Regions from separate parts of the Bradyrhizobium sp. 137 genome, predicted to be linked through region 1. Evidence: predicted binding sites of a transcription regulator. Region 1 holds the regulator's gene; each other region holds the start of a gene.
The links. Region 1 encodes LexA, which represses DNA repair genes until DNA is damaged. Its sites were predicted from a motif close to TGTTCNNNNTGTGTTCNG; they were not measured.

Region 2: the regulator LexA is predicted to act here: its motif matches at 4,253-4,270, upstream of rmuC (DNA recombination protein RmuC).
Region 3: the regulator LexA is predicted to act here: its motif matches at 6,408-6,425, upstream of ruvC (crossover junction endodeoxyribonuclease RuvC).

The regions. Positions count from the first base shown of each region.
Region 1 is NZ_JADPKU010000033.1:88,952-96,920, reverse strand. Features, by position in the region: gene IVA78_RS06460 (SgcJ/EcaC family oxidoreductase) at 1-366, shown strand, start outside; gene IVA78_RS06455 (DUF2171 domain-containing protein) at 456-689, shown strand; partial or broken gene IVA78_RS06450 (ComEC/Rec2 family competence protein) at 785-3,062, shown strand; gene IVA78_RS06445 (hypothetical protein) at 3,201-3,635, opposite strand; gene lexA (transcriptional repressor LexA) at 4,190-4,891, opposite strand; gene glp (gephyrin-like molybdotransferase Glp) at 5,069-6,280, opposite strand; gene IVA78_RS06430 (hypothetical protein) at 6,502-6,708, opposite strand; gene IVA78_RS06425 (HAD-IA family hydrolase) at 6,870-7,493, opposite strand; gene IVA78_RS06420 (alpha-hydroxy acid oxidase) at 7,510-7,969, opposite strand, start outside.
Region 2 is NZ_JADPKU010000021.1:77,633-85,601, forward strand. Features, by position in the region: gene IVA78_RS04170 (YbaB/EbfC family nucleoid-associated protein) at 1-265, shown strand, start outside; gene recR (recombination mediator RecR) at 267-869, shown strand; gene IVA78_RS04180 (hypothetical protein) at 897-1,331, shown strand; gene IVA78_RS04185 (MFS transporter) at 1,476-2,831, opposite strand; gene rmuC (DNA recombination protein RmuC) at 3,022-4,221, opposite strand; gene def (peptide deformylase) at 4,393-4,917, shown strand; gene fmt (methionyl-tRNA formyltransferase) at 5,044-5,979, shown strand; gene truA (tRNA pseudouridine(38-40) synthase TruA) at 6,099-6,836, shown strand; gene dapE (succinyl-diaminopimelate desuccinylase) at 7,079-7,969, opposite strand, start outside.
Region 3 is NZ_JADPKU010000045.1:1,169-9,137, forward strand. Features, by position in the region: gene IVA78_RS11510 (hypothetical protein) at 1-1,055, shown strand, start outside; gene IVA78_RS11515 (hypothetical protein) at 1,078-1,641, shown strand; gene IVA78_RS11520 (methyl-accepting chemotaxis protein) at 1,992-3,416, opposite strand; gene IVA78_RS11525 (methyl-accepting chemotaxis protein) at 3,522-5,270, opposite strand; gene IVA78_RS11530 (YebC/PmpR family DNA-binding transcriptional regulator) at 5,491-6,237, shown strand; gene ruvC (crossover junction endodeoxyribonuclease RuvC) at 6,456-6,983, shown strand; gene ruvA (Holliday junction branch migration protein RuvA) at 6,980-7,597, shown strand; gene ruvB (Holliday junction branch migration DNA helicase RuvB) at 7,618-7,969, shown strand, end outside.

The DNA.
Region 1 (7,969 bases):
ATCGTTTCCGCCATCATCGCGAAATGGTGCGCCGGCTTCGCGACGCTCGACGCCGCCGCGCTGTCCTCGCTCTATGCGAGCAACGCATTCTTCTTCGGCTCCAACCCGAAACTCTATCGGGGCAGGGACGGCGTTGCGGACTATTTCAACGGCCTGCCGCGATGGCGCAAGCCGAGTGCGACGTTTTCCGAGGTGCATGCCGCGCAGGCAGGTCCTGACATGATCAACATGGCGGCAACCGTCTCGTTCGACCTCGCCGGCGAGCGTCCTGATCTCGTCGTCAAGGTGAGCTGGGTCATCATCCGCGAGGACGGCGCGTGGAAGATCGTCAACCACCATGCCTCGTCGAAGGAACCGCTGATCTGACGAGCGGGCGGCACACGGCATCGTCATTTTCGCGTGGGAAACGAACGCGCGCCTCTGACGTTGGGGTGAATCCAAACGAGGGTCCATCCATGCAGAACATCGCAGAACATATGGAAATCATCGGCGCCGATGGCGTCCATATCGGCACCGTCGATCGCGTTGAGGGCAACCGCATCAAGCTGACCAAGAAGGACAGCGGCGAGGGCCGCCACAAGGGCCACCATCATTTCATCGATAAGGGTCTCGTTGCCGACGTCGAAGGCAACAAGGTCCGCCTCTCGGCCAAGGCCTCGGTCGCCGTGACCATGGAAGAGGAAAAGTAGGGGACGTCCAAGTTCGTTCCTGATCCGTACCGCTATTCGCACAGCCGCACGTTCCGGTAGCCTCTGCACCTATCGCGTATCGTAAGGTGCAGGGAATGGCGGAGCCTGGCCGGCCAGTGCGCTCCCAGGGAGTTGCCGGAACGTGGCCGGTTGGCCGCGCCGCGCCCGCTGGCGGCTTTGCGCCGGCGGGCTTTGGCGCCTGGCCCGCGATCGTCGAGACGGCGCGCGAATGGGCGCGTGCCGAGGCCGGCGCCGGTCGGCTGTTGCCCTGGGTGCCGGTCGCCTTCGGCGGCGGCATCGCGCTCTATTTCGCTGCCGATCACGAGCCGGTGCTGTGGGTCGTTGCCGCGTCGGCCATCGCTCATGCTCGGCGCCGTCCTGCTGCGGCGGAGTCGGCTGTTCGCGCCCGCGATCATGATCGCGGCTGTCGCGGCTGGCTTTGCCATGGCGACCTGGAAGACCGCGCGCATCGCCCATACGGTGCTGGCCAAGCCACTCTATTCGGTATCGCTGTCGGGCTACGTCGAGACCCGCGACATCCGCGAGCGCACGGATCGCTTCGTGCTGCGCGTCACCGCCATGGAGGCGCAGCGCAGCGACGTCAGGCTCGAGCGCGTCCGCCTCTCGGTGCGCAAGGGGATGGCACCGCAGGTCGGCAGTTTCGTGCAGCTGAAGGCGCGCTTGATGCCGCCGATCTCTCCCGTGCGCCCGGGTAGCTACGATTTCTCCCGCGACATGTTCTTTCAAGGCATCGGCGCCTCCGGTTTTGCAATGGGCGCGATTACGGTGGCAGCCCCGCAGGAGACCGGCGGCTTGCGGCTGCGCTACGCAGCCTTCACGCAGGGCTTGCGTGATGCGATCGACGCACGCATCCGTGCGACGCTCGAGGGCGACAACCGTGCGATCGCGACCGCGCTGCTCACCGGACGGCGCGATGCCATCACCACGCCCGTCAACGACGCCATGTTCATCTCGGGGCTTGGCCATGTGCTGTCGATCTCCGGCTATCACATGGCGGTCGTCGCCGGTGTCGTGTTTTTCGCGGTGCGCGCCCTGCTGGCCTTGATCCCGGGGCTGGCGGCGGGATTTGCCATCAAGAAATGGTCAGCGGCCGCCGCGCTGGTGGCGGCTGCGTTCTACCTGCTGCTGTCAGGCGCGGAGGTCGCCACGCAACGCTCGTTCTTCATGACGGCGGTGGTGCTGATCGCGGTCATGGTCGATCGCCGCGCTATCACCTTCCGCACGCTGGCCGTGGCGGCACTGATCGTGCTCGCGGTCGCGCCGGAAGCGCTGGTGCATCCGAGCTTTCAAATGTCCTTCGCCGCAACGCTCGGGCTCGTGGCGCTGGTGCAGATCGGCATGCCGAACCTGTTTGCCTCGCCCGATCATTCCGCGACGGCCCGTATCGCGCTGTGGGGCGGCCGCGAGATCGCGATGCTATTCCTGGCCTCGCTGATCGCAGGACTTGCGACCACGCCCTATGCCGCCTTCCACTTCCATCGCGTCACCCCGTTCGGCGTGCTCGCCAATCTCGGCGCGATGCCGGTGGTCTCGGCACTGGTGATGCCGGCTGGCCTGTTGGGACTGCTCGCGGCTCCCTTTGGGCTTGACAGCGTGTTCTGGTGGCTGATGGGGATCGGCATCGACTGGATGGTCGCGGTGTCGCGCTGGGTGGCGGCACTGCCGGGTGCAGTCGGCCGGATCCCTGCCTTCGGCACCGCGCCGCTGATCGCGGCAAGCCTCGGGATCATCTTGATGGGCCTGTTGCGCACGCCCTTGCGCTGGTCTGGCGCCTTGGTGCTGCTGGCCGCCATCGCGTGGGGCCTGTCGGTGCGGCAGCCCGACATCCTGATTGCCGGGGACGGCGCCAGCGTCGCGGTGCGGGGCAGGGACGGGCAGTTGCATGTGATCCGGGCGAGCAAGGATGGCTTTCTGCTCAAAGAGTGGTTAGCTGCCGACGCCGATCCGCGCGATGCCGGGAGTAGCTCGCTGGCTGACGGCGTGTCGTGCGACGAGTCCGGCTGTGTGACGCCGCTTGCCGACGGTCGGCTGGTCGCGCTTTCACTGCGCATCGATGCGCTGGCTGAGGATTGCAGTCGCGCCGCGCTGGTGGTCACGACGCGCCCCGCGCCGCCCGATTGCGCGGCGATGGTGGTCGACCGGCAGCGTCTCACCAGCCAGGGCGCGCTGGCGTTGACGCAGCGTGGTGACGGCTTTGCGATACAGGCGGTGAGAGCAAGAGGCACAAGCCGTCCCTGGTTGCCGGCCGGCGCCGGCGAGGGTGATTTCGATGGGAGCCTTGTGCCGAGGACGGCCGCGGCCCGCAACCGGGATGCAACGCCGGCGGAGACCGACTTGCAGGTCGACGATTAGGGGCCGGACGATTAAAAACAAATGCGAAGAGTAGGTCCGGGTCCGACCGGACTCCGCAGCACACAAATTATACCATCTCGCCGGCCTCGGCCGGCGATGGCATTTCAATCCTGGCCCGACCCCGCGGGCGGGGACGGCTCAGCCAATCGGCAGGCGCGTGATCGTCGACCGGCTATCGGCAACGATCTGCGGCTTGTGCTCGCGCTCGCTGACCGGCTGCGTCACCGGCAATTGCAGCACGGTTGCGCGCTGGCCTTCGACGAGCTGCGTCACCAGCACGTATTTGCCGTCGGGGAATTCGATCGCGTCATGATGGCGGTCGGGTATGTGCGGATCGATCTTGCCGAACTTGCCGACGCGGGAGTTGATGGTGCGCGTCCAGATCCAGCGATTATCGTAACGGACGTTGTCGGCGAAGGCGAGCTCCGTTCCCGGCAGCAGGCAGACGGCCACGGTCGGATCGGCCGCGGAAGCAAAGCCGCGCGTTGAGGTGCCGCGGAACGTTGTCGACACGATCGTCTCGCCGACTTCGGCGGGGCGAGATGCAACGGCATGCAGGCTGTAGTCACACATCGGGTGCTCCTCATTCGAAGATAGCAACCCGCGCCTCCTTCGGAGGCGCAAGCCTCTATCAGAGTGGAAGCACGTAACGCTCTGCTCGGTTGTGGGCAAATCTGCGGCTGGCGTTGCCGGACACGATCACATTATCTTTCCCGAAGTCATAGGAACAAAGCTCGCTTCAGTGCATTCGGCGGATGCGAGCGCCCGTGGCCTGCGGGCGCCGAGAGGGGGAATGTGGCCAGCTTCGCCGTGGCTGTCGGTTGATGGGAGTTTAGGCGTTGCGGAATAGCTCGCTCCCTACGTGCGCAGATTGCGTGCATGGTGCTGCAATTGAGTTGCGAATGCTTGCGCGGCCGATGCAAGCGATCAGCACGCTGCGAAGGCGCTTAAAGCGATCCTGCGCACGATCTCTTCACAAGCGATGCGTGCTTGGAGCCGCATGCCGAGGATGGAGCGCCGGAGAGAGGGGCCGGATAATCTGCGCAAGACCAAAAGACTATCCAGCTGGAGCGGACCATCGTCCGCTCCAATCGGAATCATTGGTATCGAATGACCGCTGGCCCGTCTCAGTACTTGCGGTACAGCCCGATCAGCTTGCCCTGAATCTTCACCCGGTTCGGCGGCAGGATGCGCACCTCGTAGGCGGCATTGGCGGGCTCGAGCGCGATCGACGCCCCCCGGCGACGAAAGCGCTTGAGCGTCGCTTCCTCGTCGTCGATCAGGGCCACCACGATGTCGCCGGTATCGGCGCTCTCGTTACGCTGGATCAGCGCCATGTCGCCATCGAGAATGCCGGCTTCGACCATCGAATCGCCGCGCACTTCGAGTGCGTAGTGTTCGCCCGAGCCGAGCATGTCGGGCGGCACGCTAATGGTGTGACTGCGGGTCTGCAACGCTTCGATCGGCGTGCCGGCCGCGATGCGACCCATCACGGGCACCGCAACGGGACGCTCGCCTTCGTCCGCGGAAGAACTGGAGCTCGCGCGCACCTTGCCGAGATTGCCCTCGATGACGCTCGGCGTGAAGCCGCGGCGGCTGCCGGCGGCGGCCTGGAGCTCGGGCAGCTTGATCACCTCGATGGCGCGGGCGCGGTTGGGCAGGCGGCGGATGAAGCCGCGCTCCTCGAGCGCGGTGATCAGGCGATGGATGCCCGATTTCGAGCGCAGGTCGAGCGCATCCTTCATCTCGTCGAAGGAGGGCGGCACGCCACTTTCCTTCAGACGTTCGCTGATGAACCGCAGAAGCTCGTATTGTTTGCGCGTTAACATCTCGACCAAAGTCCCCCGGTTGATGTCGTTCGATTCCGAGACGCTAAATTGGAGCGGTGAACCGCTACATGCTCGAAACAAATCATGAACGGACACTATATGTTCGATATGTGTTCCGCAACTGCTTAATTTACCGTGAACGGGACAAAGTTCGCGGAACGCGTGTGGTGGATGCGTTCAGACGGGCAGGCGCAGGACCTCGCAAGGCGAGCCGGCTTCTGCCTTCGGAGCGAACGGTGCGCGGACGAGAAGTGCCTGTGCTGCAGCGAGATTCGCAAGCAGCGAGGAATCCTGGTGATTGACGGGAAGGGCCACCAACGTGCCATCGTCGCGCGTCTCCAGATGTGCGCGCAGATAGTCCGCGCGCATATCGTTTGCATCCACATCGCGGCCGAGCACGGCCCGTTCTTGTCGGTGATGAATCATGGATCGTCCCGACAAGGCGCGAATCAGCGGCACCAGGAACAGGAAGGCGCACACGTAGGATGACACAGGATTGCCCGGCAGGCCGATCACGCGCATCGCGCCGAGCCGCCCATGCATCATCGGCTTGCCCGGGCGCATCGCGATCTTCCAGAACGCCATCGCGATGCCTTCGTCCCTCAACGCCTGCTGGACCAGATCATGGTCGCCGACCGACGCGCCGCCGCTCGTGACCAGGATCTCGGCGCCGCTCTCGCGGGCGCGGCGGATGCCGGCAGTGGTGGCCTCCAGCGTATCGGCGGCAATGCCGAGGTCGATGGTATCGGCCCCCTCGCTGCGGGCGAGCGCGTGCAGGGCATAGCCGTTGGAATAGACGATCTGGCCGTGAGCGGGTGTGGTTCCCGGCATGACCAGCTCGTCGCCGGTGGCGAGGATCGCGACCTTCGGACGGCGGCAGACGGCAAGCTGCGGATGATTCATGGCGGCGGCGAGCGCGAGATCGCGCTCGGTGAGACGGGTTCCCTTGCGCAGGAGCACGTCTCCTTCGGAGAAGTCGACGCCCGCGGGGCGGATGTGGCGGCCGGCAATCGCGGCTTCCTTGATCGTGATGCGCTTGCCGTCCGCAACCGTGTCCTCCTGGATCACGACCGCGTCGGCACCGTTGGGAATGACGCCGCCGGTGAAGATCCGCACGGCTTCGCCGGGGCCCAGCGTTCCCGCGAACGGACGACCCGCCGCCACTTCGCCAATCAAGGTGAGCGTACTATCGAGCTTTGTTGCATCGCTCGCGCGCACCGCGTAGCCGTCCATCGCCGACATTGCTTCCGGCGGCTGTGTGCGCAGCGCCGGGACATCGCGTGCGAGCACGCGATGATAGGCCTCGTTGAGGGAAACCATCGCTTCAGGCAGCGGCTCCGCACCCGCCAGCACCGCGGCAAGCGCGTCAGAAACCGGCATCAGGGCCAAGGGCGGAAACTCCTGCTGAGCATATCGGCAATGGGCGGCGAAAGTTCTAGCCGAGTGCAGGCGCGAGGCAAAGGCGCCGACAGGATGATTTATCCTGCGTGATCTCCGTCATGAAGAATCGTGCTCAGACCGGTCACGGCATGATCCGGAAGGCGAGACAGACCGGTACGAGGATAGCCATGGCGAGGACGAGAAGGATGAGCGCCACGGCCGGCATCGGATCAACTCTGCGTCTGTTCGCCCGAACTGACGCTGGATGTCACGTCCGGAGCTTTGGGGCTTTGATCCTTGTCCGGCAGCGGATCGGCCTGCGACTTTAGGTCGGCGGCCTTGCTGATCAGCTTGGCGGAGAGGCGCGAATCCGAAGTTGTCTTGGCGAATTCGAGCAGCAAGGAGGCTTGCTTTGTGAGGTAGGCTTTGCCCAGCACGAGAATAAGTCCGATGTAGACGTCCCAACGGACTCATAGAGTCCGGAGGGAGGTATTCCGTTCCCGGAACTCTGTACAAAAATGTACAAAGTGAATTGGTTCCATACCCGAGCGGATTTGGGTGCCCGAAACCCGACCCCGATCCTGTTCGGCATCGGTGGTCAAATTCCCAACGCTAGCAAGGCGTTGCCGACATCACCGGGCGAGGTGACATGCACCGCCGTCAGTCCACGCGCTCGCGCCCCCTCGACGTTCTCGGCCAGGTCGTCGAAGAAGACGATTCGGCTGGCTGGCACGCCGATCGCCGCCACGACATGATCGAACGCCTCCGCATCCGGTTTGCGCAGGCCGATGCTGGACGACAGATAGAGCTCGCGGAAATGCCCGAGCACGCCGGCATATTCCTTCGAAAAATAGTCGACATGCGGCCGATTGGTGTTGGAGAAGGCATAGAGCGGCATCTGCTTCGCCGCGCGCGGCAAGAGCTCGGCGATCTCAGGCATCTCGCCGGCGAAGATCGCGTTCCATCCCTCCAGAAACTGCGCGTCGGAAATGCCGATCCCGAGCGATGAACGCAGCGATTGGAAATAATCCTCGTCGCCGATCTTGCCGACCTCGTGCAGCCGGTAGGCCTCGTCACGCACATAGCGCGCGACGATGGCCTCGGGCTGGCAGCCGGCATGCCCCGCCCAGCAGGCGATCGCCTTGGAGAAATCGATATCGAGCACCACGCGGCCGAGATCGAACAGGAGCGCATCGGCGCTGCCGGGGGAGAGTGAGGTCATCGTGTTCTTTCACATTTCAGTATCGGTAGGGCTCGTGGTCGAACAGCGGGAACGCGCTGAACACGCTCGGCGCATTCGTTGCGGTCGCCTGATGCAGGCAGGATTTGTCGATTTCGGCGAACGAGGTGGCACCCAAGAGGCCGAGGCAGCGCAGCACTTCGTCCTCCAGCAATTCCAGCATTCGCATCACGCCGGCTTCGCCGGCCGCCGCCAGCGCCCAGCATTGCAGCCGGCCGATGCCGACGATGTCGGCGCCGGCCGCGATCGCCTTGATGATGTCGGTGCCGCGGCAGAAGCCGCCATCGACCATGATCTTGGCGCGGCCCTTCACCGCCTCGACGATTTCAGGCAGCACATGCATGGCGCCGCGGCCGTGATCGAGCTGACGGCCGCCATGGTTGGAGACGTAGATCCACTCGACACCGTGATCGATCGCGATCTGAGCGTCCTCGGCGGTGGCGATTCCCTTCAGGATC
Region 2 (7,969 bases), on a different contig from region 1:
GGAGATGCAGGACCAACTCGCCAACGTGGAAGTCGAAGGCATCTCCGGTGGCGGCCTCGTCGCGGTGCGCATGACTGCGAAGATGGACGTCAAGGCCGTCAAGATCGACCCTGCGCTGATGAAGACGGACGAGCGCGAGGTGCTGGAAGACCTGCTCGTCACCGCCTTCGGCGATGCTCGCCGCAAGGCGGAGACTGCGATGCAGGAGAAGATGCAGGCCCTCACCGGCGGGCTCGGCCTGCCGCCGGGGTTGTTCGGCCAGTAATATGGGCGCCGTTGCAGGTCCCGAAATCGAGCGGCTGGTCCAGCTCCTCGCGCGGCTGCCGGGCCTCGGCCCGCGCTCGGCGCGGCGCGCGGCGCTGCATCTGATCAAGAAGCGCGAAGCGCTGATGATGCCGCTTTCGTCGGCCCTCCAGGTCGCGCTCGACAAGGTCGAGGTCTGCAAGACCTGCGGCAACATCGATACGCAAAATCCCTGCACGGTTTGCACCGATCCGAAGCGCGATCCCTCCATCATCGTCGTCGTCGCCGACGTCGCCGACCTCTGGGCGCTGGAGCGGGCCAATGCCACCCAGGGGCGTTATCATGTGCTCGGCGCGACATTGTCGCCGCTCGACGGCGTCGGCCCGCAGGACCTCACCATCGACGCGTTGGTGGCGCGCGCGCATGACTCGCAGGTGCACGAGATCATTCTGGCGCTTAATGCAACGGTGGACGGCCAGACCACGGCGCATTACATCACCGACCTGCTTCAGGACGCCAATGTGAAGGTGACGCGGCTCGCCCATGGAGTTCCTGTCGGCGGCGAGCTTGATTATCTCGATGAAGGTACGCTATCGGCTGCGATGCGGCAGCGTACCCTGTTCTAGCCATCCAGAATTTACGGAACGGACGACATGACGAAACCTTTCGCCACACGATCGGCTTTGGTTGCGACGATGATGATGCTGGTGAGCCCGGCCATCTCCGCGCAGCACGGCGACGAGGCGCTGCCGCCGTCCAAGCCCGGCAAGCCGATCAACACCGGCGACGTGCTCTCCGGCGAGTTGAATGCGATGAAGGTGCGCGACGTCAAGAACGGCAAGCGCGTTGCGACCTACCAGATCACCTCCGAGCCGCGCCGCCTGCCGCCGCCGAACGGGCTGTGCAATCTCGAGACCGGCCCCGAAACCTTCCAGCTCGTCACCTCCAGCGACGCGCAGGCCGCGCAGCTGAAATCGTTCGTCGGCAAGGAAATCTCGGTCAAGGTCGACGAGATCGCCTGCGCCAGCGATGCCGGCCAGATGAGCGAGGCCGTGATCACCAAGTGGAGTTTGATCAAGAAGCAGTAGGAATGGCTCGCGATTGGCCCCTTGCCGCGGCTTTCTCCGCCGTCGTCGCGAGCGAAGCGAAGCAATCCAGAAATTCTTCCGCGGAACGGTCTGGATTGCTTCGTCGCAAGAGCTCCTCGCAATGACGAAGGCGAGACGTCGGTCCTACACCCTGACTGGCCCCAGCGTCTTGAAATGGCCGCGCTTCTGGAGCCAGGCCAGCAGTACCAGGCTCGGGATCGCCACCAGCACGCAGATCACGAAGAACAGCGCCCAGCCGGCCGTATCAGCCACGAAGCCGGCACCTGAGGAGAGATACGTTCGTCCCACCGCCGCGAGCGCGGTGAGCAGCGCGTATTGCGTCGCCGTGTGCAACGGGTTCTTGCACAGGGCGGAGAGATAGGCGACGAAGATCACGGTGCCGATGGCGCTGGTGAAGTTCTCAGCCGTGATGGCGAAGGCGAGCGCCCATTGGCTGGTGCCGACGAACGCCAGCCAGGAGAACGAAAGGTTGGCGAGTGCCTGCACCACGCCGCCGATCCACAGGCTGGTCGCGAGCGAATAACGCCGCGCGACAAAACCGCCGGCAAAGCCGCCGAGCAACGTCGCGGCGAGCCCGACACCCTTCACGATCGCCGCATAATCGTTGCGGGAAAAGCCGAGGTCGATCACGAACGGCGCGGTCATCGTGCCGGAGAACGCGTCGGTGAACTTGAACAGAACGACGAAGGCGAGCGCGGCGAGCGCGTCTTTCCGCGACAAGAATTCCGAGAACGCCCCGATTGCGGCGCGCAGCACCCGTGCGAACGCGGTCTCGGCCTTTGTCGCAGCTTCCGCCCGCACCGATTGCTCCGGCTCGGTTGCGAGGAGCGCCGTGATGGTCCCAATCAGCACCATCGCCGCCATCACCACATAGCCCCACATCCAGGCCGATTGCCGCGTAATGCCGGTGCCCTCGAAGCCGGAGACGATGAACAGCGCGCCCGCGGTCGAGACCAGCATGCCGATGCGATAGGCCGCGACATAAGCGGCCATGCCGGCCGCCTGCTCGCTCTCGGGCAAGCTCTCGACGCGGAAGGCATCGACCACGATGTCCTGGGTCGAGGACATGGTTGCGACCAGCAGCGCGCCGAGCGCGACGTAGAACGGCGAGCGCGCGGGATCGGTGAGCGCTAGCAGCAGGATGGCGATGATCAGCAGCATCTGCGAGAACAAGAGCCAGCCACGCCGCCGCCCGAAGGCGCGGGTGAACAGCGGCACATGCATCGCATCCACCAATGGCGCCCACAAGAATTTCAGCGTGTACGGCGTGCCGACCAGCGCAAACAGCCCGATGGTCTTGAGATCGACTCCGGCCTCGCGCATCCACACCAGCAGCGTCGAGCCCGACAGCGCCAGCGGCAGGCCGGATGAGAAGCCGAGGAACAGCACGATCAGCACCCGCGGTTGCAGGTACACGGCAAAGCTGTCACGCCAGGAGGCGGCAGCGCCGGCGGAGGAGGTCGCGTCGGGTGCGGTCATGCGCAGGTGTTAGCAGATTCTGGCCGAAAAGACTCTGGCGGAGCTCGGTGGCCGGAAGCTCTCTCTACCCTCCCGGTGTCATCGTCCGCGACGGCGGACGATCCAGTATCCACCAGCGTCTCGATCCAATACGACCGCCGCGGCGTACTGGATGCCCCGCCTGCGCGGGGCATGACAGTGTGCCTTAATCTCACTCCCCTGCCTGCAGCTTCCTCGGGAACACCTCGCCCGCGTCCGTCGCGACCAGCCGTGGGGCATCGGCCGCATCGCTCTTGCTGAAATCGAGCTCCTCGATGCGTCCGGCGCGCTTCTCGATCTTGTCGGCGGAGATCAGAACCTGGCGGACGTCCTCGTTGACGTCGGAGAAATGCTTTTGCAGTTTCAGCACCCGGTCGCGCAGACGGCCTAAATCGTCGCCGAGCTTGATAACCTCGGTGCGGATCTGGTCGGCGGCGTCGCGCATGCGCGCGTCCTTCATGATCTGCTGCATCACCTGGATCGCGAGCATCAAAAGCGAAGGCGACACCAGCACCACGCGAGCGCGGTACGCTTTCTGGATCACGTCGTCAAAGCCGTCATGGATCTCGGCATAGACCGATTCCGACGGTACGAACATCAGCGCCATCTCCTGGGTCTCGCCGGTGACGAGGTATTTTTCGGCGATGTCGCTGACGTGCTTCATCACGTCGCCGCGTAACCGCTGCGTGGCAATCCGCCGCTCTTCGTCGGTACGGGCATCGTGCAGGGCCGTCACCGCCTCCAGCGGAAATTTTGCATCGATGCAGAGCGGGCGCTGGTCGGGCAGGAACACGACGCAATCGGGCCGCTTGCCGGTCGAGAGTGTGAACTGGAACTCGTAGGACCCTTTTGGAAGACCGTCCTGGACAATCGCCTCCATCCGCGCCTGGCCAAAGGCGCCGCGCGACTGCTTGTTGGCGAGCACGTCGCGCAGGGTCGTCACCTGGGTGGTGAGGTCGCTGAGGTTCTTGTGCGCGCTGTCGATGATACCGAGCCGCTCATGCAGCGCGCGCAGGCTCTCCATGGTGTTGCGGGTGGAGTGTTCCATGGACTGGCCGACGCGATGCGTCACCGAATCCAGCCGCTCATTGACCGCCCGCGCCATCTCGGCCTGGCGGCCGGCCAGCGCCTGGGTCATGGCGTCGACCCGGCCCGAAGCCTCGCTCTGGGCCCGCAGCACCTCGCTCAGGCGCTCCTCGAGCTCGTCGGCACGGATGGCATTGGCCATCGCGAGTTCCGCGCCGCGCCGCCCGGAGCGCGCGATCACCAGGGCAATCACCACCAGCAGGATGAGGACGAGGGCGCCGAAGCCGATCAGCGCGTCGATGGTGCGCACCGGCCACTCGCCGAGCACGAAGATGATCTCGTTCATGCCGACCCTTCTAGCCGATTCGCCGGGCTCCACGAACGAATAGCGAACGTTTATGGCCAAAGTCCCATTGATTCTTATGGTTAACGAAATCTGAAGTTTTATGGTTAGCGGAGGGTTAACGGAGTTCCGCGCCGGATTGACCGCACCCGACACGCGGCTTAAATCGCGGCCATGGCCCTACGAGAAATCATCATCCTGCCCGACAAGCAGCTGCGTCTGGTCTCCAAGCCGATCGAGAAGGTCACGTCGGAGATCCGCAAGCTTGCCGACGACATGTTCGAGACCATGTACGACGCGCCTGGCATTGGCCTCGCCGCGATCCAGGTCGCGCAGCCGCTGCGGCTGATCACCATGGACCTCGCCAAGCGCGACGAGGACGGCGAGACCAGGCACGAGCCGCGCGTCTTCATCAATCCGGAGATTCTCTCCTCCTCAGAGGAACTTTCAGTGTACGAGGAAGGCTGCCTCTCGATCCCCGAATATTACGAGGAGGTCGAGCGCCCGGCGAAGGTGCGCGTGCGCTTCACCGATCTCGATGGCAAGCTGCACGAGGAGGATGCCGAAGGCCTCTATGCCACCTGCATCCAGCACGAGATCGATCATCTCAACGGCGTCTTGTTCGTCGACTACCTGTCGAAGCTCAAGCGCGACCGCGTGATGAAGAAGTTCGAGAAGGCCGCCAAACGCGCGGGGTAGAGTAGGCTTTCTGTCGTTCCGGGGCGATGCGAAGCATCGAACCCGGAACCTCGAGATTCCGGGTTCGGCTCTTCGAGCCGCCCCGGAATGACTGTCACGGGATTGCGCCTTTCGCAGGTCTTCCACATGCCCCTCCGCCTGATCTTCATGGGCACGCCCGATTTCTCCGTGCCGACGCTGCTCGAGCTGGTCGCGCATGGCCACGAGATCGCCGCCGTCTACACCCGCGCGCCGAAGCCGGGCGGACGGCGCGGCCTGCAATTGCAGCCCACTCCGGTTGAAGAAGCGGCGCGAAAACTCGGCGTTCACGTGCTGACGCCGAAGACGTTGAAGACGCCGGAAGCGCTCGACGAGTTTCGCGCCTTCGATGCCGATGCCGCCGTCGTCGTCGCCTATGGCATGATCCTGCCGCAGGCGATCCTCGATGCGCCGAAGCTCGGCTGCTACAATCTGCACGCTTCGCTCTTGCCGCGCTGGCGCGGCGCCGCGCCGATCAACCGCGCCATCATGGCAGGCGATGCCGAAAGCGGCGTGATGGTGATGAAGATGGATGTCGGCCTGGATACCGGCGACGTCGCCATGGCCGAGCGCATCGCGATCACCGACAGCATGACCGCGGCCGATCTGCACGATCGCCTGTCCCGGTCAGGTGCCGATTTGATGGTGCGCGCGATGGCGGCGCTCGCACGCGGCGGGCTCCAGCTCAAAAAGCAGAGCGAGGACGGTGTCACCTATGCCGCCAAGATCGACAAGGCCGAGGCGCGGATCGACTGGACGAAACCCGCACGCGCGGTGCTGCGCCACATCCATGGCCTGTCGCCGTTTCCCGGCGCCTGGACCGAGCTTGTGGACGTCAGCGAAAATGCCCGCATCAAGATCCTGCGATGTGAATTGGCGAACGGCTCAGGTGTGCCGGGCGACGTGCTCGACGACCACCTCACCATCGCCTGCGGCGAGGGCGCCGTCCGCATCCTCGAGCTGCAGCGCGAAGGCAAGGCCAGGATGCGGGCCGCGGACTTTCTGCGCGGCGTGCCTGTGAGGGCGGGCGCGAAATTCAGCTGACACTGTCATACCCCGCGAAGGCGGGGTATCCAGTACGCCGAGGCTTCTCGGTTGATCTGATAGGCTGCGGAGTACTGGATTGCCCGCCTTCGCGGGCAATGACGGTGAAACTGGACACGATGCCCCGTTACAAGCTCACCATCGAATATGACGGCGCGCCGTTCTTCGGCTGGCAAGTGCAGGAGACGCTGCCCTCGGTGCAGGGCGCGCTAGAGGCCGCGGTGAAGGCGATGACCGGCGCGGACGCGCGGGTGCATGGCGCTGGCCGCACCGATGCCGGCGTGCACGCGCTTGGCCAGGTCGCGCATGTCGACATCGGCAAGCAATTTGCGCCGGATCGTTTTCGCGACGGGCTCAACGCGCATTTGCGCCCGCATCCGGTCGCGGTGCTCGAGGCCGAGATCGTGCCCGAGACCTTCGAGGCGCGCTTCTCGGCGATCAAGCGCCACTACCGCTACCGCATCATCAACACCCGCGCCAATCTCGCCATCGACGTCGGTCGCGCCTGGCGCGTGCCGCGCCGGCTCGACAGTGACGCGATGCATGCAGCAGCCCAGCGTCTGCTCGGCAAGCACGACTTCACGACGTTCCGCGATACCGAGTGCCAGGCCAAGTCGCCGGAGAAGACGCTCGATCAGCTCGAGGTGATACGCGACGGCCGCGAGATCACCATTGTCACCTCTGCGCGCTCGTTCCTGCACAGCCAGGTGCGCTCGATGGTGGGATCGCTGGTCTGGGTCGGCGAGGGACGCTGGACAGCCGATGATCTGTCGGCCGCACTCGCCGCCCGCAGCCGCGCCGCCTGCGGCATCGTCGCCCCGCCGGAGGGGCTGTATCTGGTGAAGGTGGATTATTGAGATGCGCGGAGGGCGCAGGGTGCCGCTCTCGCTACATCCACGGCCGTCATGCCCCAGCTTGCCGCCTTCGCAAAAGTTTCGGCGGCCGAGCACCCTTGTGGCCCCGGCGTAGCCTTGGCGGAGCCGGGACCGGGGCATCTGGTACGCCGCGGCCTCCCGGTTCAATCACGACTGTCTTTGGAATACTGGATCGCCCGATCAAGTCGGGCGATGACAGCTCTGTTTGTGGAGGCAACAGGGACTCAAGCAAAATACCTTGCCAAAATCTCCCGATACACCCGCGTCAGCTTCTCCAGATCCGTCACCGGCACCCGCTCGTCGATCTGGTGCATGGTCTGGCCGACCAGGCCGAACTCGATCACCGGGCAATAGCTGGAGATGAAGCGCGCGTCCGACGTGCCGCCCGAGGTCGACAGCTCCGGCTTGCGGCCCGTCACCTCTTCGATCGCGGACACTGCAAGATCGGTGAACGGGCCGGGCTTGGTCACGAACACGTTGGAGTTCGAGTGATCCCAGACGATGCGGGCGCGGATGCGGTTGCCGCAGGCTTTGGCGAGGCGCGCCTCGACCAATTCGCGCAGGCTGGCTTGCGTGTGGTTGTCGTTGTAGCGGATGTTGAACTTCGCGCGGGCCTCGCCGGGGATGACGTTGCTGGCCTTGTTGCCGACGTCGACCGAGGTGAATTCGAGATTGGAGGCCTGGAACTGGGCGCTGCCATGGTCGAGCGGCTCGTCGGAGACCGCCACGATCAGCCGTGCGATATCAGGCACTGGGTTGGAGGCGCGATGCGGATAGGCGACATGGCCCTGCACGCCGTCGACATAGAGCGTGCCGGATTGCGAACCGCGGCGGCCGACCTTGATGGTGTCGCCGAGCGTCTCGACGTTGGAGGGCTCGCCCAGCACGCAATGGTCGAACTTTTCGCCGCGCTCGGCGGCCCATTTCAGCAGCTTGACCGTGCCGTTGATCGAAACGTCTTCCTCGTCGCCGGTGATCAGGAAAGAGATCGAGCCCTTGCCGTCCTTGCGCGGCTTGCCCTCATTGGCGGCGAGATGCTCCAGCACCGCCGCCACCGAGCAGGCGATGCCGCCCTTCATGTCGACCGCGCCGCGGCCGTGCAGGACCCCATCCCG
Region 3 (7,969 bases), on a different contig from region 1:
CAAACGACAAGACCTATGCTAACCAGCTCAAGGGCGCGGCCATCCTGGAGCCGATCTTCAAGCGGCAACCGCGGCATCCCGGCGTCGCGCATTACCTGATCCACCTCTACGACTATCCGGCGATCGCCGAACAAGGTCTCGACGCTGCCAAGCGCTATTCCGAGATCGCGCCGGCGGCGCCGCACGCTTTGCATATGCCGTCGCACATCTTCACACGCGTCGGCTACTGGAACGAATCCATCGAGGCTAACAGCCGTTCCGCCAAGGCTGCCAAGGAGGGCAAGGACCCCAGCGAGCAGCTGCATGCCGACGACTATATGGTCTACGCCCTGCTCCAGCTTGCGCAGGACAGCCGAGCTCGCGACGTCATCGCGGACATGGTTGCGACCACGGGCTATGCGCCGGCCGTCCGCGCCGGTCCCTACGCGATAGCGGCCAGCCAGGCGCGCTATATGGTCGAGCGCGGCGATTGGCAGGGCGCCGCCGCGCTGAAGGTTGAGCCGAGCCGGTTTGGCTATGTCGATGCGATCACCTATTTCGCCCGCGCCCTTGGCGCCGCGCGCTCCGGCAATGCAGACGCAGCAACGGCGGACATCGCCAAGCTGGCGGAGCTGCGGGACAAGCTGCAGCAGGACAAGGATGCGTATTGGGCCGAGATCGTCGACATTCAGCGGCAGGTCGCCACAGCCTGGCAGCTCAATGCCCAGGGAAAACAGGCAGACGCGTTGGAGGCGATGCGCCTTGCCGCCGACGCCGAAGACAAGACCGAAAAATCCATCGTGACGCCGGGACCGCTTGCCCCGGCACGCGAGCTTTACGGGACCATGCTGCTCGAGCGCGGCATGGCGACGGAGGCATTGGCCGCATTCGAAAGCACCATGCGCAAGGAGCCGAACCGCTTTGGTGCGACGATCGGCGCCGCTCACGCCGCCGAGAAAGCGGGCGACGCCGTGAAGGCGCGCCAGTACTACGGGAAAGTCGTGGACATGGCGCGCGATGGCGACACATCGCGGGAGGACCTCGCGGCTGCACGAAAGTTCTTGGCTCAGAATTAGCAAAAGTGCCGTGGCAGCTTCCATGCGCCTGACAAGCAAATTCATGGCGATCGGCGCAGCCGCCGCACTGCTCTGCGCAGTCGCTGCGCTCTGGACATTGCGATCCGGCGAACCGGCACGTGCTACAGCGGCACTCGGCGAGGTCCGCCCGGTGTGGTCAGAAACCGACTGGCCTTTCGGCGCAGATCCCTGGGGGAAAGGAAAGGCATTCCGCTGCAAGGCCGAGGATTGCGGCGGCGAGGTCCAGCTCTACGTTCGCGCCAAGCTCGGGTTTTGCAATTGCGCCACCGGCGTCGCCGACGATAACGACCTCGAAAAAATGGGCGACCTGGCGCTGATTGGCAAGGCAACGCCGATCGGTGCCGGTCGAGAGATCATCGTCGGTCCGATGCGCGGCCGCAGCCGGCCCTATCGCGTCGAGGGAAATCGCAACGCGCTCTCACTCGCCTTCAATCAGCGGTGCGACATGGTGGCCGCCACGGCTTTGGTTGGATCGGGCGCGCCCGCGTCACTGGAACCGGCGGTGCTGGCGTTCCTCAATAGCGACCGCATGTTGAAATGGGCCGAGATCGCGCTCGGCTTGTAACTCAGAGCAATTCGGCTTCCGCCTGACTGCAGGATCTTCTCCGCTTGCCCTGCGCAACGTTAGCATTAAGGTCATGTGCGAGCGTGTCAGGGCTCTCCGCGCGAGACGAATGGGGTCGCAGCCGGCTACGCGGCCCGCTCCCACGAGGCAGCAAAAGCGCAAATGCGCGATTTCGGAATAATAGCATTATGCCCCTGTTTTGCCCGACGCGTCAACGGCGTCGCGGCTTCTTCGGGCCTGCCCGCGTAAGCCTTTGATTTCGCTGGCCCCGGCTACTGTGCATGGGGTTGTTTTTCAGTTTTTGTTTTGAGGGCACCGGAATGCCGTCGCGCGAGGCGCCTTGCGGGCCGTCAGCTCTGGCGAAAACCCATCCGGAAGGCGCCCCAGTGCCTGCCGCGGACCATGATCGGCGAGGATAGATCCTTCATCAGCACGAACTGCCCGCCACCCATGTCGCGGCGGTAGGTCTGGAGCAGGAACGGTTTTGTGTTGGCCGCAACCTTCTTCACCGCGCGATCGGTGAACAGGCGGCGGTTGCGGCAATTGGCGTTATTCCAGACCGGGTCCTTGCCCTGCGGCAGACGGTAGTTCGGATTGTGGGTCGGCAGATAACCGCCCTTGGCCCATGCGACGCAGAACACGATGCGGGGATCGGATTTCTGAATCGGATCCTGGATCGCGGGCAGGACGCGGTCGGTGAACTCGACGTAATTGGTGAGGAATTGTTTCGGATCGGTGCCGGGAATTTCGCGGTACTTCTCGTCCATGAGCTGGTCGAGCGTGATATCGCCGCGATCGATCGCGGCTTCGAACTCGGCGGAGATTCGCTTGGCGGTTTCGATGACCACGCGGATCAGCGGCGCGTCCGACGTCGCCACGCCGCTGTCGGCGATCAGCGCGATCAGGCCTTCCGAGGTGTCGAGCAGTTTTGCGATCCGTTGGTCGGCGCTCCTGAGATCGCGGGAGGACAGATCGACGCCCTTGGCAAGCTCGTTGAGCTCGCCGATCACGGTGTCGCAATGCCCGAGGTTGGAGGTCGCAGCTCGCGTGACGCTGCCGATCTCCGCCTCCACTGAGGCGAAACCCTGCTGGACGCGCGAGATGATGCTGGAGATCTGCTGGGCGCTTTCGCCGGCAGTCTTGGCACGCTGCGAAGCGTCGCTGCTCTCGCCGATCAGGCCTTCGATCTGGCCGTCGAGATCGCGCACGGTGTCGGATATCTGATGCGCGGCCTGACGAGTGGCCTCGGCGAGGTTCTTCACCTCGCTCGCGACCACGGCGAAGCCGCGACCGGCATTGCCGGCGCGTGCCGCTTCGATGGTTGCGTTCAGCGCGAGCAGATTGGTCTGCTTGGCGATCGCCTCGATCGAGCCGGAGACCTTTGCCACCTGGGCCAGCGCCGAGCCGACGGCGCTCAATCGCGCCTCGATCCGCTCCACCGCGGCGACGAGCTCGGAGATGTGGCTGACGGCGGTATCGACTGCGCTGCGCGACTGCGCGATCTCGTCGGCCGCGGCGGACGACGTCGTTTGCACCGCCTGAGATGCGTTGGCGATGTCGTGGTTGGCCGAGACCATCGTCTCGGCCGTCTTCTGGAGGTGGTGAAACCGTTCCGACTGATTGGCGACGCGGCTTGCGACTTCCTGGACATTGCCGGCGATGTCGGCGAGTTCCACGCCGAGGCCGCCGATGCGATCGGCGAGCTGGTCGATCAGCCGTTCGGCCAGCGTCCGGTTGGAGCCGGTGTCCATGACTGCAAGTTGTACGGCGGACATGTGCGATGAGTCCTCAAGGAGAGCCGTTCGCCGGCTCACGGCGGCATTCCCATTCCAGCTTCAGCTAAAGGATGATTCGCGCCTGCCGTCTTGCCTGAGCGTGCACTACGATTTGTAGGCCGTCCTGAATCCGCCCCAGTGCCGGCCCTGCACCCGGATGGGGACGTCGATCTCCCGCATCATCACGGTGTTCCCGTTGCCCATGTCGCGCGCATAGCTCTGGACCAAGTACGAGCGCAGGTTGCGCGCGGCGGCGAGCCCCGCCGGATCGTTGAATATCCGCCGGTTGCGGCTGTTGGCCGTGTTCCAGGCCACCTCGCCCGGCCGCTGCGGATGCGAATAGATCTTGTTGTGCACCGGCAGGAAGCCGTTGCGATCGACCATGGCGCAGAACGCCATGCGCTGGTCCTTTGCCAGGAATGCCTCCTGGAACGGCGGTAGCGCGCGGTCGGCCCAGTCCAGATACTTTGTGCGATATTGCTGCGGATCGGTGCCTGCAATTTCCACATAGTCGGTGTCGAAGAGGTCGTCGATCTTGACCTCGCCGCGCGCGACCGCCTGCTCGAATACCTTCGTCAGCTCGTTGCCGGCTTCCATGGCGCGGGTGACGAACTCCGTGTTCTCCTCATGGATCGACCACAGCCTGTCCTCGATCTTCTCGCGGAGCTCGGCATTGGGGCCGACGAAATGCGCGCGGGCGCCGGCTTTGGATTGCTCGACCACGCGCAGGCGGCAGGCGCCGACGTTCTCGAGGGTGCCTTCGACCAGCGCTTGCGGCGCAAGCCGGCCTGCGTCCGCGCCGCCGATCAGCACGCCGTCCATCGCGATCTCGTAGACTGGCATCACACCGCGCGCGGTTTCGAACTTGAGATGGCAGGGCAAGCGCTCGGTCTTGCGGCGGTCATCGTGCTCGCTCTGGCGGAGCAGCACGGCGCAACGCGACTTCAGCTTTTGCGCGAAGGTGGTGACGGCGCGGCCGGCGCTGGCGACGTTCTCGCCATGAGTCTCGGCCGCTTTGGTGGCTGCATCGATCTCGGCCGCGCTCTCGCCGACCGAGACGATGAAGTCCGAGGCGCTGGCAGCGTTGCCGGAGACTTCGCTGGTGGTGGCGTTCTGCTCGGCGACGGCGCCGTTGACGGTCTCGAACACCGGGCGGATCGCCTCGATCGCCTGCGAGATGCGGTGCACGGCATCCGCAGAGCCGGCGGCGTCGCGCTGGAGCGCATCGATCTTTTTGGTGATCTCTTCGGTCGCGCCCTGGGTCTGCACTGCGAGCGCCTTCACTTCCGTCGCGACGACTGCAAAGCCTTTGCCGGCCGCGCCGGCGCGCGCGGCCTCGATGGTCGAGTTGAGCGCGAGCAACGTCGTCTGCCGTGCGATCTGCGCGATCAGATTGACGACATTGCCGATGGCGGCAGAGGACTCGCGCAGGCGATCGACATTGGCGCGGGCTTCCTGCGCGGCGGCGCTGGCCTCGTCGGCGAGCTTGCCTGCCTCGCGAACCTGCGCCCCGATTCCCAGCGCGGACTGCGTGAACTTGTCGGCGGCATGGGCGAACGTCGAGGCAGTCGATTGCGCCGCGTTGGTGCGGCCGGTCAGGGCGTCGGTGCGGTCGCGAATGGCGGCAAGGGTTGCGGCGGTCGCCTCGGCGCCGCCGGCCACCGAATTGGCGGCGCGCTCGAGCTGCCGGATCATCGCGCCGAGCTCGAGTTCCAGCAGCTCCAGGATCTCGCGGGCCGAATCGCCATCGGCGGTCCCGGCGGGCTCGGAATGAGCCACCGGCTGCGCAGCCTGCGGGGCTGCCGCAGGCGCAGCCATGTCCGGCAGACGCTTCCGAAATAGTCCGAACGCCATCGGGTCTCTCTGGTCGGGGACGGTCGGACGCTATTTTCGCAGGCTGAAATGAAGTCAGGGTTAACGATGCCTGAGACCTAGGCAGAGGCCATTACGGCGGCTACCTTTACAGTGCTACCTTAGAGCAGCAGATCCCTTTGATTCCGGTGGGTTGGCGGCCTATAAGGCCGCGCCTCCCACCCATCGGCGAACGATCCAAAGACCCTTCAAGAGACCACGCATGGCCGGACATTCCCAATTCAAGAACATCATGCACCGCAAGGGGCGGCAGGATGCCCAGAAGTCGAAGCTGTTCGGCAAGCTGGCGCGGGAAATTACCGTCGCGGCCAAGCTGGGTACACCCGACCCCGCCATGAACCCGCGCCTGCGCGCCGCCGTGATCGCCGCGCGCCAGGAGAACATGCCGAAGGACAATATCGAGCGCGCCATCAAGAAGGCGCTCGGCAGCGAGGGCGAGAATTATGACGAGATCCGCTACGAGGGCTACGGCCCCGGCGGCGTCGCCGTCATCGTCGAGGCGCTGACCGACAACCGCAACCGCGCCGCGTCCGACATCCGCTCCTTCTTCACCAAGTCCGGCGGCAATCTCGGCGAAACCGGCTCGGTCTCCTTCATGTTCGACCGCACCGGCGTCATCGAATACGATCGCAGCGTCGCCTCTGACGATGCCGTGCTGGACGCCGCGATCGAGGCCGGCGCCGACGACGTGATCTCCGGCGAGGGCGGACACGAGATCTACGCCTCGACCGAAGGCTATCGCGACGTCGCCAAGGCGCTGGAAGCCAAGTTCGGTGAGCCGCGCAAGGCCGCGCTGATCTGGAAGCCGCAGAACACGGTGTCGGTCGACGACGAGACCGGCGAGAAGCTGCTCAAATTGATGGACATGCTGAATGAGCACGACGACGTCCAGAACGTCTACGCCAATTTCGAGGTGTCGGACGCGCTGATGGCGAAGATGGGCGGCTAGCGTCTCAACCCTGTCGTCGCCCGGCTTGACCGGGCGACCCAGCATTCCAGAGACGTTCGAAGAATACCGATAAGCCGCGGCATACTGGATACCCGCCTTCGCGGGTATGACACCGGAATGTGTGCTGAGCGGCGGTGCGCCCCGCGGTATCCCACTTCCCCTGTTACTTCCGTTCTGTTTCTGTTTCGCTTCGGGCGGCCAGCCGCTATCACTGGCCCATGACTGCGCTCCCGATTCGCGGCCCCGTTCGCATCATCGGCATCGACCCCGGCCTGCGCCGCACCGGCTGGGGCGTGATCGAGGCTGAGGGCAACCGTCTGATCTACGTCGCCTGCGGCTCGGTGGAACCGCCGGACGACTTGCCGTTGGCGAGCCGGCTGCTTGCGATCCATGAGGGGCTCGCGGCCGTTCTGTCCGATCACCAGCCGATGGAAGCCGCGGTCGAGCAGACCTTCGTCAATAAGGACGGCGTTGCGACACTGAAGCTCGGCCAGGCCCGCGGCGTTGCCATGCTGGCGCCCGCGATGTTCGGCATCGTTGTCGCCGAATATGCGCCGAACCAGGTCAAGAAGACGGTGGTCGGCGCCGGTCACGCCGACAAGCAACAGATCGCGATGATGCTCAAGATTTTGCTGCCCAAGGCCGAGCCGCCGTCGGCGGATGCCGCCGACGCGCTCGCCATCGCCATCACCCACGCTCATCACCGCCAGAGCACCGCGTTCAGGCTGAAGGTCGTGGGGATATGATCGGCAAGCTCAAGGGCCTGATCGATTCCTACGGTGAGGATTTCGTCATCCTCGACGTCGGCGGCGTTGGCTATCAGGTGCATTGCTCGTCACGCACGTTGCAGCATCTGCCGTCGCCGAGCGAAGCGGCCGTGCTGTCGATCGAGACTTATGTCCGCGAGGACCAGATCAAACTGTTCGGCTTTCGCACTGACCAGGAGCGTGAATGGTTTCGCCTGCTCCAGACCGTGCAGGGCGTCGGCGCCAAGGTCGCGCTCGCCGTGCTCGGCACCTTGTCGCCGGCTGACCTCGCCAATGCCATTGCGCTGCGCGACAAGGGGGCGGTGGCGCGCACGCCCGGCGTCGGCCCCAAGGTCGCCGAGCGCATCGTCACCGAACTGAAGGACAAGACGCCGGCCTTTGCCAATGTCGATCCGGCCGTGGTGCATCTCGCCGGCGCCGTCGACGACCAGCGCGCGCCGCGGCCCGTGGCGGATGCGATCTCCGCACTGGTCAATCTCGGCTACGGCCAACCGCAAGCCGCCGCGGCGATTGCGTCGGCTTCGCGTAGTGCGGGCGAGAATGCCGAGACCGCGCAGCTCATCCGCCTCGGCCTGAAGGAGCTCGCGAAGTGAGCGATCCCAAGGCCAATCGCATGGTCTCGCCCGAGCGCCGCAGCGATGATGTCGGCGACACCGCGCTGCGCCCGCAATCGCTCTCCGATTTCGTCGGCCAGCAGCAGGCGCGCAAGAACCTCTCGATCTTCATCGAGGCGGCGCGCAAGCGCGGCGAGGCGCTGGATCACGTGCTGTTCGTGGGTCCGCCGGGCCTCGGCAAGACCACGCTGGCGCAGATCGTGGCGAAGGAACTCGGCGTCGGCTTCCGCGCCACATCAGGGCCGGTGATCGCCAAGGCCGGCGATCTCGCCGCTCTCCTCACCAACCTCGAAGAGCGCGACGTGCTCTTCATCGACGAGATCCATCGCCTCAGTCCGGCGGTGGAAGAGG